Parasegetibacter sp. NRK P23: one gene and its partner. The protein of the gene in region 1 binds, or shares a complex with, the protein of each later gene. Links are inferred from orthologs where the notes say so. Each region holds a gene or a part of one and is shown on either strand. Other genes may lie near its edges.

Region 1 (8,054 bases):
TGCGATCACTTCTATCTTTTCAATATTGGAGGCCGGGATCTGGCGGATATCAAAACCACCACCTGCGTAATCGCCGGAACTGTAGCCAGAGGCGCTGAACGTCCGGAATGCGCCCCATTTGCCAACGTCATCCGTTTGCATGTTGGCGTTATTTGAAATGCGCGCGTCATCTACAATGATCCCCACGCCAAAAGCATTGTTCTGTCCAATGCCTGCAAGCGTACTTGCGCCGCGCAGCGTAATGGCCCTTGCGCCCTGAAGGTTGGTGTTGGTTATGGATTTCCCCGGGAGGAGTTGCAGAATATCATCCAGGCTGTAAGCTTGTATCTGATCAATGGCGGCCCTGTTAATAAGAAAAGAGGAGTTGGATTGCGCCCTTGTACGGATTCCATTTACTTCCACTTCTTTCAACCGGAGGCTCTGAGGTTGAAGCAGTATGGTGCGTGCATTGATTCCATTCGGGTGAATCTCCTTTGACGCATACCCGGCGTAAGAAACAAGCAATGTTGTGTTAGAGGTATTCAGCGTCAGCTCACCTTTGTCGCTGGCCATCCACCGCATCTGAAGATCAGTTGTTTGAACGGTCGCAAATGCAAGCGGCTGATTCGTAACACTATCCCTGATGGTCAATTTGACCGGCACTGCTTGCGCAGTTCCCCCTAACGCAGCCCCAAGTATCAGCACGATAAGGAATACCTGTTGTGCGCGTAAACGCCATGTACCACTTGTTTGGTTTGTAAAAGATTGAAATTCAGGATTTGTCGCCACAGCCATCAGAGCTCGTTGTTGAGGTTGCGAAATTCCATTTCTTAAATGGATAAAGTTTACGATATCGGGAAATCGATTTTCGAGAAGGGGAATTAATTTTCAATTATTCATAGCTGTGAGGTAAGAATATTGAAACTTTTCAGCGCATATTCAGGCCTAGAACGTAAGATGGTTGCAAAAGCATTTATATTTTCCCGGCTTCCCCAGGTGGCAGGATTGTACAGGACAATCAACCGCCATAAAAATCCTTACTTCAATATCTAACGATTGGCAAATGAAATCAGTCATCCTGCTATCTTCCGTGTTGGCATTCAGCACAACCGAATTGTATGCACAACCAGTTATGGAAACCGGCGGACAAAAAATGCCGGACGAATGGATCGATAAATCCACCGGACATAAAGTGATCAAACTCACCAGGAGGGAAGGAAACAACATGAGTTTCTACTTCCACAACAACCCCTTCATCGGGAACAAAATGATCTTCTACGGCACGGATTACCTGCATACCGCCAAAAATGATTCCGTGAAACAGGAAACCGGCAATATCCCCGCCGCCAATAAGCAATTGTATAGTGTCGATCTTCAAACGAAAAAAATAGAACAACTCAGTTTTCTTCCCCATCCCATGAACGGGGAAATTGTAGCGAAGAAATCAAATAAAGTGTATTACCAGTTAAACGACAGCGTTTTCGCAACGGATGTTACCACTAAAGCGACCAAACTGGTATTCAGGTTTCCCGCTGATTTCAAAGGCAATATCACGACCATCAACAGCAACGAAACCCTGCTGGGCGGCGCCTGGAGCAGTCCGAAGGAAAGGGATATCTTCAAAGCCAATCCCAACAAATCAAGTTATTTTAACCTCATCTACGAGGCCCGGGAACCGCGAACACTTTTTACCATTGATGTAAACACGGGTTCCCTTAAAAAGATATTCACCGACAGCGCCTGGCTTAACCATGTTCAGTTTTCCCCTACAGATCCGGATTTGCTGATGTTCTGCCACGAAGGACCCTGGCACAAAGTGACCGGATCTGGACCATCAATGTGCACACAAAAGATACGATGCTGATGCACCGCCGTACAATGGACATGGAGATTGCCGGACACGAATGGTTCGCGCCCGATGGCAAAACCATCTGGTTCGATTTACAACAGCCAAGAAGCGTCACCTTCTTTGTAGCCGGCGCCGATGTTAAAACAGGTAAGGAGAAAAAATACAGGCTCGAAAGAAATGAATGGAGCATTCACTTTAATATTTCGCCGGACCAGCAATTATTCGCCGGAGATGGCGGCGACCCCGGGCAGGTGGCCAAAGCGCCAGACGGTGAGTGGATATACCTCTTCAGGCCGGAAGGGGATAGGCTGATATCTCAGAAAATGGTGAACATGAAGCACCACAATTACAAGTTGGAACCCAATGTGCACTTTAGTTCCGATGGTAAATGGATCATCTTCAGGGCTAATTTCGAGGGCCATACAAATGTTTATGCCGTGGAAATCAGTAAGCCTGGTGATTAGCATAACTTATTCGGAAGTGTCCAGTTCTTTTAATACTTCCTGCACATCCAATTCGGTTTGCGTAAGTTTTAGCTTACAAATGGAGATCAGTTGCGCGGCTCTTTTCACTTTCACCGAAAGTACATCCACACTTACCTCACCTTTTTCCAGTTCTGTTACAATTTCCTGTAGTTCCCGGAACGCGGCCGTATAATCAGGTTGCTCACTCATTGATTTTATTTTCAACATGGGAAGTTACAGAACTTTCTATTGTACCGTTGTACAAATGGGTAACCAGTTTGCTGCCGGGCTCCAACTTTCCCGCATCAGCAACAACACGTCCTTCAAACAAAGTAATGCTGTAACCGCGTTTTAAAGTTTGTTCCGGACTCAACAAGCGAATATTGTTTTCCAGATGTTTGAGTGCAGTTGAATTGAACTCCAGTAATTTGAATGGAATACGCTCCAACTGTTCACGGTTGCGGGTCAGTTTCTCCCTTTCTTTTTCCAGGACGCGATTGGCGTACCACACCAAAGAAGTCTGCTGTAAACGAACAGATGCTGCATGGGCAGCCGTCGCCTTGCGTACCGCCGCATGCAACCATTTTGAAGTATTGTCCAGCGCGAGTTTCTTTTCTTTAAGCAATGCGGGCAGTGTTTGACCGAGGTATTTTTCTGCCGCGAGAACCGGTGCTTCAAAAGCGTTCACCTGCCTGATCAGCACTTCTCCCAACTGGGTTGGCGTAATGCAATTCGTATGGGCCACCATCTCCGCCACGGTTTCGTTGGTGGAATGCCCGATTCCTGTAAGCACCGGCAGCGGGAAACGGGCGATGGCGGCGGAAAGCGCATGGTCGTTGTAGCACGACAGTCCCACATCACCTCCTCCGCCTCGTACAATGGCTACCGCGTCAAAATGATGCCGTACTTTATGAATACGCTTTAACTGGTTGATGATGCCGGATACGGCACCCGCACCCTGCAACAAAGAAGGGAACAGCAGCGTGCCGAACCTGTACCCGTATTGGTTTTCATTCAGCACGCGCATGAAATCCGCGTATCCTTTACTGGTGCTGTCTGAAATAATGGCGATACGGTTGGGAACAGGCGCCAGCAGATGTCGCCTGTTTTGATCGAACAGGCCCTCCGCTTTTAACAAACGGATGCTGTTTTGTTTTTCTGCTTCGAGGTCTCCCAGTGTATAAGCGGGATCCATATCAAGAATGCGCAAGGCAAGGCCGTATACCGGATCGAAACTGATCTTTGCGAGGAGCAATACTTTGATACCTTCTTTTAACGGCTCATGAATGGTGGAAAGAAACAGGCGGTTGATGCGCTGGTAGTCGTCGCGCCAGAGGTTTGACCTGATCTGCGCGATCACTTTACCATTTGATTTTTCCACCAGTTCCGGATAGCAATGTCCTGATTGCTGGTAGAAATTCAGCTTGTTCATTTCGGCCCTGATCCACCAGGTTCCGGGAAACTTATCTTCCAGCGTTTGCTTCACGATGCGGAGCGTATCATGCAGCGAAAGAATCGTTTTTTCGGAAGTGTTGTTCATTGAATGAAAGTAGGAAGAATACCGTGATCTGATCTTCTATTTATCCGTTTTTTCCGGAATTTCTACCCCGTGAAAACAGCATTGCATTCCGGTGTTTTCACCTTTGTATGACAATAGGGCCCATGCTAATTTTGGAAAAAGAAGTGAAGTATGGTATCGGAGCGGCTGTTGCAATATATATGGGAAAGCGCCAGTTTTGATGTGCGGGATCTGCGAACGATCCAGGGACAGGCGTTACAGGTGATACAAAGGGGAAGCTGGAACAGGAACCAGGGGCCTGACTTTCTGCTGGCTACGATACGGATCGATGGAACGATACTGGTCGGAAATATTGAAATGCACCTGAAAAGTTCAGACTGGTTCAGGCATGCGCACGAGCGGGATGCACAATACAAAAACGTGATCTTGCATGTGGTGTGGGAGCATGATGATAAAGCGCCCGATATTCCCGTGCTGGAAATGAAAGAAAGGGTCGCCTCCATATTGCTGGGACATTACGAAAAGCTGATGCGTCAGCCGGAAACGATTGCCTGTGCCCGTATGCTGCATAAAGTAAACCCCGAAGTATGGCGGGAATGGAAGGAAAAGTTATTGCACCGCAGAATGATGAGCAAGGCAAACCTGGTATGTATGATGTTACAGCAAAACAACAGCGATTGGGAAGAAGTGAACTGGTGGATGCTGGCCAGGGCCTTCGGACTGCCCGTAAACAGGGATGCTTTTGAAAATGTGTCGCGCTCCATTCCACTGAAAGTACTGATCAGGGAATCGTTTCATCCATTACGGGGAGAAGCCTTGTTGATGGGGCAGGCAGGAATGCTGGAAGGGAATTTCTGTGATGAATACCCACGTGCTTTACAGAAAGAGTTCAGGTTCCTCGAAAAAAAGTACAGGCTCAAACGGCCCGCGCTTCAGATGAAACTGCTAAGAATGAGACCCGCGGCCTTTCCAGGCATCAGGCTTTCACAACTGGCTGCGCTTGTACCGTTGCGGCAACGGCTGCTGCCCAGGTTCTGTGCGGCTGAAACCCTTGAGCAACTGAAGAAGATACTGGAATGTTCCGCCTCCCTTTATTGGGAAACCCATTATCGATTTGATGAAGCCTCCGGTGCCTGTGCAAAGAAAATGGGCGCACAGCTCTTCGAGTCGCTCGTATTGAATGCCGTAGCGCCTATGGTATTCGCTTATGGCGTCGTGCACCGGAAAAAAGAATTATTGGAAAGGGTGGGGAAGTGGCTTTGGGCACTGCAACCGGAAACCAACAACAGGATTACCGCATGGAACAAACTAGGTGTTGGCGCCAGTAACGCGGCCGACACACAGGCTTTGCTGGAATTGACCAACGAGTATTGCGCACCACGGAAATGCCTGGAATGCGGCATAGCCCAATCATTGCTCCTTATGGAAGAAGATACCTGGGGAGAAGAGGAGCCGCCGCCTTAAATCAGAACAGCGCGCCGGCGATACAGCCACACATCAAACAGGCAATGGTACCACCAATAAGTGCTTTAACGCCCAGTTCCGTAAGGTTCTTGCGTTGGTTGGGCGCCAGTTGGCTGATGCCCCCGATCTGTATTCCGATAGAAGCAAAGTTCGCGAAACCGCAAAGTGCATAGGTGGTAATGAGTATGGATTTGGGATCTGAAATGGCACCGGAACCTTTCATCTCTCCGAATGAGATGTAGGCCACAAATTCGTTGAAGATGGTTTTCTCGCCCAGCAGTTGCCCGACCTGGATCATTTCGGCACTGTTCACGCCAATCATCCACGCAACGGGGGAGAAGATGTAGCCGAGCAGCATTTGCAGGGAAAGGGAATCGTACCGGCCGTTGGTAAAACGGGCGATATCGTCGTTGATGCTGAACCAATGTCCTACGGAACCCAGTACCCAGTTGCAGAGGTACATGAGGGCGGTAAATACGATGAGCATAGCGCCTACGTTCACCGCCAGTTTAAGACCATCGGTCGTACCAAGGGAAATAGCGTCCAGGAAATTGTCGCCGATCTTTTCTTTGGGGACTTTTAATTCGCGGATCACATTACCGGTCTGAGGAAAAAGAAGTTTAGAGACAACGATGGCGGCAGGTGCGCTCATGATCGACTGGCTGAGCATGTGCAACGCGAAGTACTTTTGCTGATCGATGTCGTTGCCACCCAGAAAACCTACATAAGCCGCGAGTACGCTGCCCGCTGTGTTGGCCATGCCACCCACCATAATACAGAGTATCTCGGAACGGTTCATTTTATCGAGGAAGGGGCGGATCATCAACGGCGCTTCGGTCTGACCCAGGAATATGTTCGCAGCGGTAGATACACTCTCCGGCCCGGAGATACCCAGTTTTTTCAGGAGCCACGCGAATACGTACACGATTTTTTGCAGCACACCGAGATAGTACAACATGGCGGAGAGCGCGGCGAAAAAGATGATATTCGGCAATACCTGTACCGCGAACACGTAAGCCCAGTTCCCGGTAGGATCCGCCAGTTTGCCGAAGATGAACTCGGTGCCTTTGTGGCCAATGTTAATCAGTTCAACAAACTTATCCGATATCCATCCGAAGAATAGTTTAATGAAGTTCACCTTTAATACGCCCAGCGCGAAACATATTTGCGCCACCACGCCAATGCCTATGAGTCTCCAATTGATGGCCCTACGGTTGTTACTCAGGAGGTAACAGATAAAAAGAAGGAAGAACATGCCAATGGCACCGCGGCCCAGATTTTCCCAATGCAGCATCCGGTGTGTTTATTTCTGTTAGTAGGTAATAATCGGGGCAATATAGGGAAATATGGGCATAAAAAAAGCCATCCCGGAGGATGGCCCTGTATAGAAAGGAATTGTATTACAGGTGTGCGTTGATCTTCTCAACGAAACGGGCTTTCGGCTGTGCGCCTACCAGTTTGTCTACTACTTCACCACCTTTGATGAAAAGGATGGCGGGGATGCTGGTGATGCCGTATTTGGTGCTCAGTGCCATGTTGTTGTCAACATTCACTTTACCTACGTTTACTTTACCGTCATACTCCTTGCTCAGTTCTTCGATAACGGGTCCGATGGCACGGCAGGGGCCACACCATTCAGCCCAGAAGTCAACTACTGTCAGTTTATCGTTTTCCAGCACCTGGGTCTGGAAGTTCGTGTCGGTGAATTCTAAAGCCATAATGATTGATTTTATTTTGTTAGCTAATTTTATTTTTGATATAAGGCTGCAAATTTACACCCATTTGGCGAATTTGCCAGTTCTGTCAGTTTTACTGTGAATTCGTTAACACACGTACGTCAATTTCAGGATGCTCCTGTAAAAAGACGGCCATTTCGTCATTCATTTCAAAGCCGGTTTCACTTGTTAAAAGACTCACCCTTTTCTGTGCCGCATGGTCCAGGATATTGAACCTTATGCCGGTTTTGCCGGGGTAGGTCCTGAAGTTGTTTTCCAGGAATTCAATCAGTTCTGTGGAGACGCTTTTAGGAGACATGTCCAGGATAAGTTGTTTGGTCATGGTTTTCTTCAGCGTTTCCAGCAGGGTGATCTGCGACAATTTGAATTCAAAATTATCTTCCTGGTTGAACCTGTTCTTGAACGCTCCTACGATATGCAAAACCGTGCCCGGCGTGAAATAATCCTTGTACCGCACGTAATCTTCACCAAACAGCGCGATGTCCATTTTACCACTGTAATCTTCCACGTTGAATATGCCGAATTGTTTGCCCGTTTTGGTGAGCCGGTGTTGCGCATCTGTTACCAGGCCTGCCAGACGGAAACTCCTGTTCCTGTTGGTTTGCGTGAGGATGTTGTCCTTGTATTCATTGTATTCCGCGACGGGAGTTATGCCGAAATGGGTCATTTCAAAACGATAGTTGTCGAGCGGATGGCCACTGATAAAGATGCCTGTTACCTGCTTCTCATTGTCGAGTAATTCGATAAGACTCCATTCGGGACAAGGAAGTATTTTCGGTACCGCGATCTCAGGCATTTCCATGGCGCCGAACAGGCTGTTGCCCGTGTGTTGCTGGTTGCCCTGGTAAACGTTGCCGTATTTGATGATCTTTTCCAATCCATTGGTATTGTCTCCTGCCGGGGTATGAAAATACTGGGCACGGTGGAACTCCGGGAAACAATCGAACGCACCCGAATAAGCCAGGCATTCCATTGATTTTTTATTGACCGCGCGTTGGTTTACCCGGCGCACCAGGTCGAAGATGTTTTCATAAGGACCACCT
Region 2 (6,688 bases), on another replicon or contig:
CTTTATCCGAATCGAGTGGGAACTTCCGGTTCCAGAAGATATTGCTGAAAAAAGAGAAAGGTGTTCCGGGTTCATTGGTCTGGTACAGATGGATGTCGCTTACAACTTCCTGCGGATACTTGCGTTTGATGTGGAAGATGGAACGAAGCGAGGTCCCAAAATAAAATATCTTCCACATTACGATGCTGCCATATAACAACAGCGCTATTCCCGCAATGGAGAAAAGTGGGTGACTTACCAGCTCGCTCCAAAGGTCGGTCTCCATTTCACCACCAGTTACAACAATTACTTCAAGCGTCTTATATACAAACGCGGGAGTGTCTTCCTCCTGTGGAAACAGGAAGGGGATGCGGAGCACCGGTACAACAGCGCTCACGAGTACAGCAGCCAGCAGGTAGAACCTGTTGTAATGGTGGAACGATTTATTTTTCAGGAAAAAATGGTAGTAAGCGTACAGGATCGCGGAGCAGAGGATCATCTTTGAAACATACAAGAGTAAGGCTTCCATGGTATCAGGCTTTTCCGGATGATTTAATTTGTTGCAGCAAAGCTTCCAGTTCTTCCACCGAAATGGAATCATTCTTCACGAAGTGGGAGACCATACTGGCGGGGTTCCCTTCGAAATAATTGTTCACCACCTGCTTTAAACTGGAGTTGCCGTACGCCTGTTTGCCGATTGCGGCGGAATAGTAATTATTCCGGCCTTGAGCCTCGAAACGTACAAACCCTTTTTCGATCAGGATTTTCAGGATCGTGGCCACTGTGTTCGAATGTGGCTTTGGTTCCGGCATTTCATCCAGGATATCTTTCAGAAATCCGCCGCCCGATTGCCATACTGCCTGCATTACCTGTTCTTCCGCTTTTGTAAGTATTTTCATCACTAAAAAATTAGTTACCCGAAGCTAAAACTAAAAGTTTAGTTTTGTAACTATTTTTTTAGTTAATAGGTGTTTTAGCAAATCTTTAACAGTGTTTTCCACATGTTGTATGGGTGGTAAACCCTGTTTTTGCGTCTTAATTAGTGTGTAAGCAGTTGAATTTGCTTGATTGGAATGAAACTACAGGAACGAATTGTGGTGTATTTTTCCACAGGGGCTATGAGAAACGAACTTCGTGTGCTACCTTTGCAGACGGTTTCGGGTAAGCCCCTGGGTTATAACTTTCCCTTTGCAACTTCCCCTGAACATATCGCATCTTTTGACTGTTATCTATTATAATCATTCTTAATAATTACTATGAGGCAACTTAAGATTGCTACCCAGATCACGAACCGGGATTCCCAGGCGGTTGAAAAATATCTCCAGGAAATCTCCAAAATCCCGATGATCACCCCCGAAGAAGAAACGATTCTCGCACAGCGGATCAAGATGGGTGATCAGAAGGCGCTTGACAAATTGGTACAAGCGAACCTGAGGTTTGTGGTGTCGGTGGCTAAACAATACCAGCACCAGGGGTTAAGTTTGAGTGACCTGATCAATGAAGGTAACCTCGGTCTGATCAAAGCTGCCCAGCGTTTCGATGAAACAAAGGGCTTTAAATTCATTTCTTACGCGGTATGGTGGATCCGTCAGTCTATCCTGCAGGCTTTGGCCGAACAGGGACGTCTGGTGCGTCTTCCGCAAAACAAGATCGGAACCTACAACAAAGCGAACAAAGCTTATATGGCTTTTGAACAGGAGCACGAGCGTGAGCCTTCTACTGAAGAACTTGCTGAAATCCTGGAAATGAGCGAAACCGAGATCAACAATATTTTCCAGAGCAACAGCCGCCACACTTCACTCGATGCACCCGTGCACGAAGCGGAAGACGTAGCTATGGGTGACCTGCTGGAAGGTGGTGATGATACGGATGACGATGTGATGAAAGATTCTCTCCGCAATGAGATCCGTCGCGTACTGAAATCACTCAGTCCACGCGAAGCGGAAATCGTGAACGCCTACTTCGGTCTGGACGGCGAAAATGGTGTTACCATTGAGCAGATCGGTCAGAAATACGATCTTACCAAAGAACGTATCCGCCAGATCAAGGAAAGGGCGATCAAGCGTTTGCAGAAAGCACGCTACTCCAATGCGTTGAAAGCATACCTGGGGTAATCCTTGGTGAAGTATATTGAATGGTATCCCCGCTGCGTTTCAGTGGGGATTTTTTTTTGAACGAATTTTGTGTGAGGGTGTTATTAATTTCTCGCAACGACGCCTGCTTCTTTCCTCGCAGGTGCAACGGGTTTTTAGATTAGGTATTTTTCGAAGGGGATGAGGTTTTTATTTTCAATTGTAGGCATGAAGTTTCAGTAGATTTAAAAGATTTAGTGTAATTAAATCACGTTCTAAACCAGTATCGAATATAATTCGGGTGTATCAAATAATCAACCGCCAACGTCGCGCCGTGGCGTCGTTGCGAGAAACAAAAACAAAACGCTCCAACAAAAATCACCTTAAAGAAACCATGAAAAAAACACACTTAGGAATACGCCTCATGCAAAGCACTATCGTGTTTCTCAGTGTTTTACTCCTTATTTCCTGTGAAAAAAATATCTCCTTCACTCCTGAAATCACCACGCCTTCCATAGTGGTGGATGGCAATATTGAAAACGGCATGCCACCGCGGGTTATCCTTACAACCTCTCTGAATTATTTCAGCAAAATAACCCCTGAAGAACTCACGGGCTCATTCGTGCGCGGCGCTTCCATAGAAATATCAAACGGAACACGCACGCACCGCTTAAAAGAATACGCGCAGCCCCTGCCTTCCGGTGCCAGCCTGTATTATTATTCTATCGATTCTTCCAACCTCGCAACGGCATTCGTTGGGGAGCAGGGCAAATCTTACCGTATGAAAATTGTTGCGGATGGCACGGAGATCACTGCTGAAACAACTATTCCCATTTTGAGTAAAACAATAGACTCCCTTTGGTGGAAAAAAGTAGATTCAAACAAGGATACCACCCTGGTAAGCCTGATGAGCCGGGTTACCGATCCGCCCGGATTCGGTAACTACATCCGTTATTTCACCCGCGTAAACAACGGGTTTTTTCTCCCCGGGCTCGCCTCCGTTTACGACGACCAGATCGTGGATGGCACCACCTACGATATTCAGGTGGATAAAGGGGTCGACCGGAACACCACGATCGATCTTGAAGATTACGCGTTCTTTTCAAGAGGGGATACCGTAACCGTTAAATTCTGTAACATCGATAAAGCTACCTTTGATTTCTGGCGCACCGTGGAGTTCAGTTACCAGAGTATAGGTAACCCATTCTCTTCTCCCACAAAAGTTACTTCTAACCTGAAAGGCAGGGCGCTCGGCTATTTCGGAGGCTACGCGGTGCAGTACCTGACCCTGGAAATCCCCCGTTGAACAGGTTATGCACATGATATACAGGCGTTGGTAAAGCCGCCGTTCGGAATTGATTTTTTCCGGTTAATTTTGGCCCACATTGAAAATCTTTTAAGCTCAGACCAGGTATGGAAAATTCGATAGAAAAAGTGCACTGCCTCATTATAGGTTCCGGTCCTGCCGGATATACCGCCGCTATTTACGCCGCCCGCGCCAACATGAAACCCGTGTTGTACCAGGGTATTCAGCCAGGCGGACAACTCACCATCACCACGGAAGTGGAGAACTATCCAGGTTATCCGGAAGGCATTCAGGGGCCTGAGATGATGGTGCATTTCGAAAAACAAGCCCAGCGTATGGGTGCAGATATCCGCTTCGGTATCGCTACAAAAGTGGACTTCAGCAGCAAGCCGCACAAAGTGTGGATCGACGACAATAAAGAAATTCATGCCGACGCGGTAATCATTTCCACAGGCGCTTCCGCCAAATGGCTCGGCCTGGAAAGTGAACAACGCCTGAACGGCTTCGGCGTGAGCGCCTGCGCCGTATGCGACGGTTTCTTCTTCCGCGGTAAAGACGTGGCAATTGTGGGTGCCGGTGATACCGCCTGCGAGGAAGCGATCTATCTTTCAAAACTTTGCAATACTGTACACATGATCGTGCGCAAAGGGGAAGATGGTATGCGTGCCAGTAAAGTAATGCAGGACCGCGTGAAGATGACCTCCAATATTGTGATCCACTGGCATTCAGATACCGAAGAAGTATTGGGTAAAGACAAAGTAGATTCCGTAAGGATTAAAAACCTGAGCACCGGCGCATCCACCACCATTCCCGTGAGCGCGTTCTTCGTGGCTATTGGTCACCAGCCGAATTCAGACATCTTCAAAGAGTTTCTTGACATGGATGAAGCGGGATACATTACCACTGTTCCAGGTACGTCCAAAACGAATGTGGAAGGGGTATTCGCCGCCGGCGACGTGCAGGATAAGATTTACCGCCAGGCCGTTACCGCCGCAGGAAGTGGCTGTATGGCCGCTTTGGATGCGGAAAGGTACCTGAGCGCTGCGGGACTGGCCTAAACAATGCTTCCCGAAATATACTATCTTAGGGGCCGTATCAAAATGATACGGCCTTTTTAGTTGGCCTTTCACGCTTTTGATGCGACGTCCGTACTGTTCTTTCGAGTAAATTTCTTTATGCAAACCATCACCATTCATTTAAAACAACTCCGTTTCTTCGCTTACCACGGCTGGCATCCCCAGGAACAGCAGACCGGTAACCAGTTTGAACTGAACATTATCGTGAAATTGCATCCCGCAAAAGAAGTGGTACGCAAATTGGAAGATACAGTCAACTACGCCGATATTTATGAACGTGTGAAAAAAAGAATGGAGAAAGCAACGCCCTTACTGGAAACTGTTGTCATGGAACTGGCGGAAGAAATTGCGGCCGCGCACCCGGTGATCGCTGAAATGGAGCTGTTCCTTGATAAGCTGACCGCCCCAATCGCGGGAATGGATGGAAGGGTAGGCGTTTCTTACTCCTGGAAAAAAAACAACTGATTCAATTTCCACCTATGAGAAGATGTTTTCTGATATTAACGTTGATGCTTACGTGCAATTTCATCTTTGCACAGCAGGTGCCTGCACTGATGAGTAAAGGCGAGGAGTATGAGGCGGCATTGAATGAACAGGCGGCATTAAAAACTTACCAGCAGGCGCTCAGGATCCAGCCCACCCATGTTTCCGCGCTCGTGAAATGTTCCGAGCTCTGCGCCCGGATAGGCTTCAGGCAGGAAAAAAACGAGGCCCGCAACGATTATTACCGCGCCGCAAAAAAATACGCTGAACTGGCGCTGAAACTGGAACCCAAAGCGGCCGCGGCGCACGTGGCCATGGCCATCGCATTGGGAAGAATGGCCATGGTGGCTTCCGCAAAGGAAAAAGTAGCCGCTGTAAAGGAAATAAAATCCCATGCGGAGCAGGCACTGGAAGCCGATCCTGATAATTTCAAGGCATACCATGTTTTGGGGAAATGGCATTTTGAGGTCTGGAACCTAAACAGTGTAGAGCGCACGGCCGTAAAGCTTTTCTATGGCGGTTTTCCCAAAGCCAGTTTGCAGGAGGCCATCACTTATTTTGAAAAAGCCAGGAACCTGCAACCTAAGTTCCTGCTGAATTACCTTGAGCTCGCCAAGGCCTACGACAAGAACAGCGAAAGGAAAAAAGCCATCCAGGCGCTGGAAACAATGTTGCAATACAAAAACCTCACGGAAGACGATTCCAATGCGAAAAAAGAAGCGGGAGAATTGTTGAAAAAATGGAAGTAGGCTCGTTTATTCTGTCCCCTCGCGTGAAACCTTGTCCATCAGTTCAAAGCCGGTAATCATCTCTTCTTTCATCTTTTTGAGGTAACCGCTGATGGTGCCGGGATCAAACTCCTGCATATCTTCCAGTTTTACGGCTATGCGCGACAGTTGTACCAGTCCTGCGGAAACCGCGGTGCCGCTTAACTTGTGCGCTGAATACTGAATGCCTTTCATGTCCTGGTGCTCGAAATGCTCCTGGAGTTTGGTGAAACTGTTGCTGATTTCTTTCCGTGCGATGCTGAAGAACTCTTTCAGCCTGGCTTCGTTATCGCCCACAATATCTTTTACGATGTCGATGTTCAGGTGCACTTTCATTTTGCGCACCCAGGTGTCAATTACGTAGGCGATGCTTTCCATTACAACGGGTTTGGTAAGGTAGTCGTCCATACCGGCAGCCAGGCATCTTTCTTTTTCCCCGATCGCGTTGGAGGCGGTGAGCGCGATGATGGGGATATGCGTTTCAGGGAAGGTGGCGCGGATCATTTTCGTGGCCTCGTAGCCGTTGATCTCCGGCATCAGGATATCCATGAAAATGATGTCGGGCAGGTTTTCAATACATTTCTGAAAACATTCTTCCCCGTTAACGGACTCTTCAATGGTGGCGTAAGGCGCGATGCGTTTAATGATGGTTTTCAGTAAAAGCATGTTCACGCCATTGTCTTCAGCGATGAGTACTGAAAAATGTTCTGTGTTACTTTCAGTGGATTCGGTTTTTTCGTTCATATCGGGTTGTTCGGGTTGTTCCGGGGGCGTGTCCTGCGCGGTTTGAAGCAGCAGGGAAAAATAAAACGTACTGCCTTCGCCAGGGGTACTGCTCAGTTGCAGCTGGCTACCCATGAGGCCCAGCAGTTTGTTGGAGATGCTGAGACCTAGTCCGGTGCCACCATATTTTTTTGTGGTGGAGGCATCTTCCTGCAGGAATACGTCAAATATCTTGTGTTGCTTTTCTTTCCTGATACCGATCCCTGTGTCTTTGATGGCGAA

Evidence for each region. Proteins that work in one complex are often made in the same cells at the same time.
Region 2: the proteins of trxA (region 1) and trxB are in contact, whole or in part, in a crystal structure (PDB 1F6M), measured with the Escherichia coli proteins. The link is inferred for Parasegetibacter sp. NRK P23 from one-to-one orthologs.

Annotation. Positions count from the first base shown.
Region 1 is NZ_JAMDLG010000001.1:1,951,435-1,959,488, reverse strand. The notes cover bases 5,343-8,054. They hold trxA (thioredoxin), read right to left. Parts: upstream 7,009-8,054; coding sequence 6,676-7,008; downstream 5,343-6,675. Other genes in these bases: dnaE (DNA polymerase III subunit alpha), read right to left, coding at 7,085-8,054; M4J38_RS07960 (NupC/NupG family nucleoside CNT transporter), read right to left, coding at 5,343-6,569. Also shown: M4J38_RS07990 (TonB-dependent receptor plug domain-containing protein), read right to left, coding at 1-774; M4J38_RS07985 (oligogalacturonate lyase family protein), read left to right, coding at 1,043-1,843; M4J38_RS07980 (hypothetical protein), read left to right, coding at 1,843-2,292; xseB (exodeoxyribonuclease VII small subunit), read right to left, coding at 2,299-2,502; xseA (exodeoxyribonuclease VII large subunit), read right to left, coding at 2,495-3,832; M4J38_RS07965 (DUF2851 family protein), read left to right, coding at 3,983-5,275; more of M4J38_RS07960, read right to left, coding at 5,277-5,342. UniProt on the Escherichia coli protein: Participates in various redox reactions through the reversible oxidation of its active center dithiol to a disulfide and catalyzes dithiol-disulfide exchange reactions.
Region 2 is NZ_JAMDLG010000015.1:22,622-29,309, reverse strand. What follows is about bases 2,460-5,439. They hold trxB (thioredoxin-disulfide reductase), read left to right. Parts: upstream 2,460-3,464; coding sequence 3,465-4,415; downstream 4,416-5,439. Other genes in these bases: M4J38_RS17610 (lipopolysaccharide assembly protein LapB), read left to right, coding at 4,943-5,439; M4J38_RS17615 (dihydroneopterin aldolase), read left to right, coding at 4,533-4,898; M4J38_RS17625 (DUF4249 domain-containing protein), read left to right, coding at 2,460-3,357. In the rest of the region: M4J38_RS17640 (TonB family protein), read right to left, coding at 1-508; M4J38_RS17635 (BlaI/MecI/CopY family transcriptional regulator), read right to left, coding at 513-878; M4J38_RS17630 (RNA polymerase sigma factor RpoD/SigA), read left to right, coding at 1,236-2,093; more of M4J38_RS17625, read left to right, coding at 2,446-2,459; more of M4J38_RS17610, read left to right, coding at 5,440-5,665; M4J38_RS17605 (ATP-binding protein), read right to left, coding at 5,672-6,688.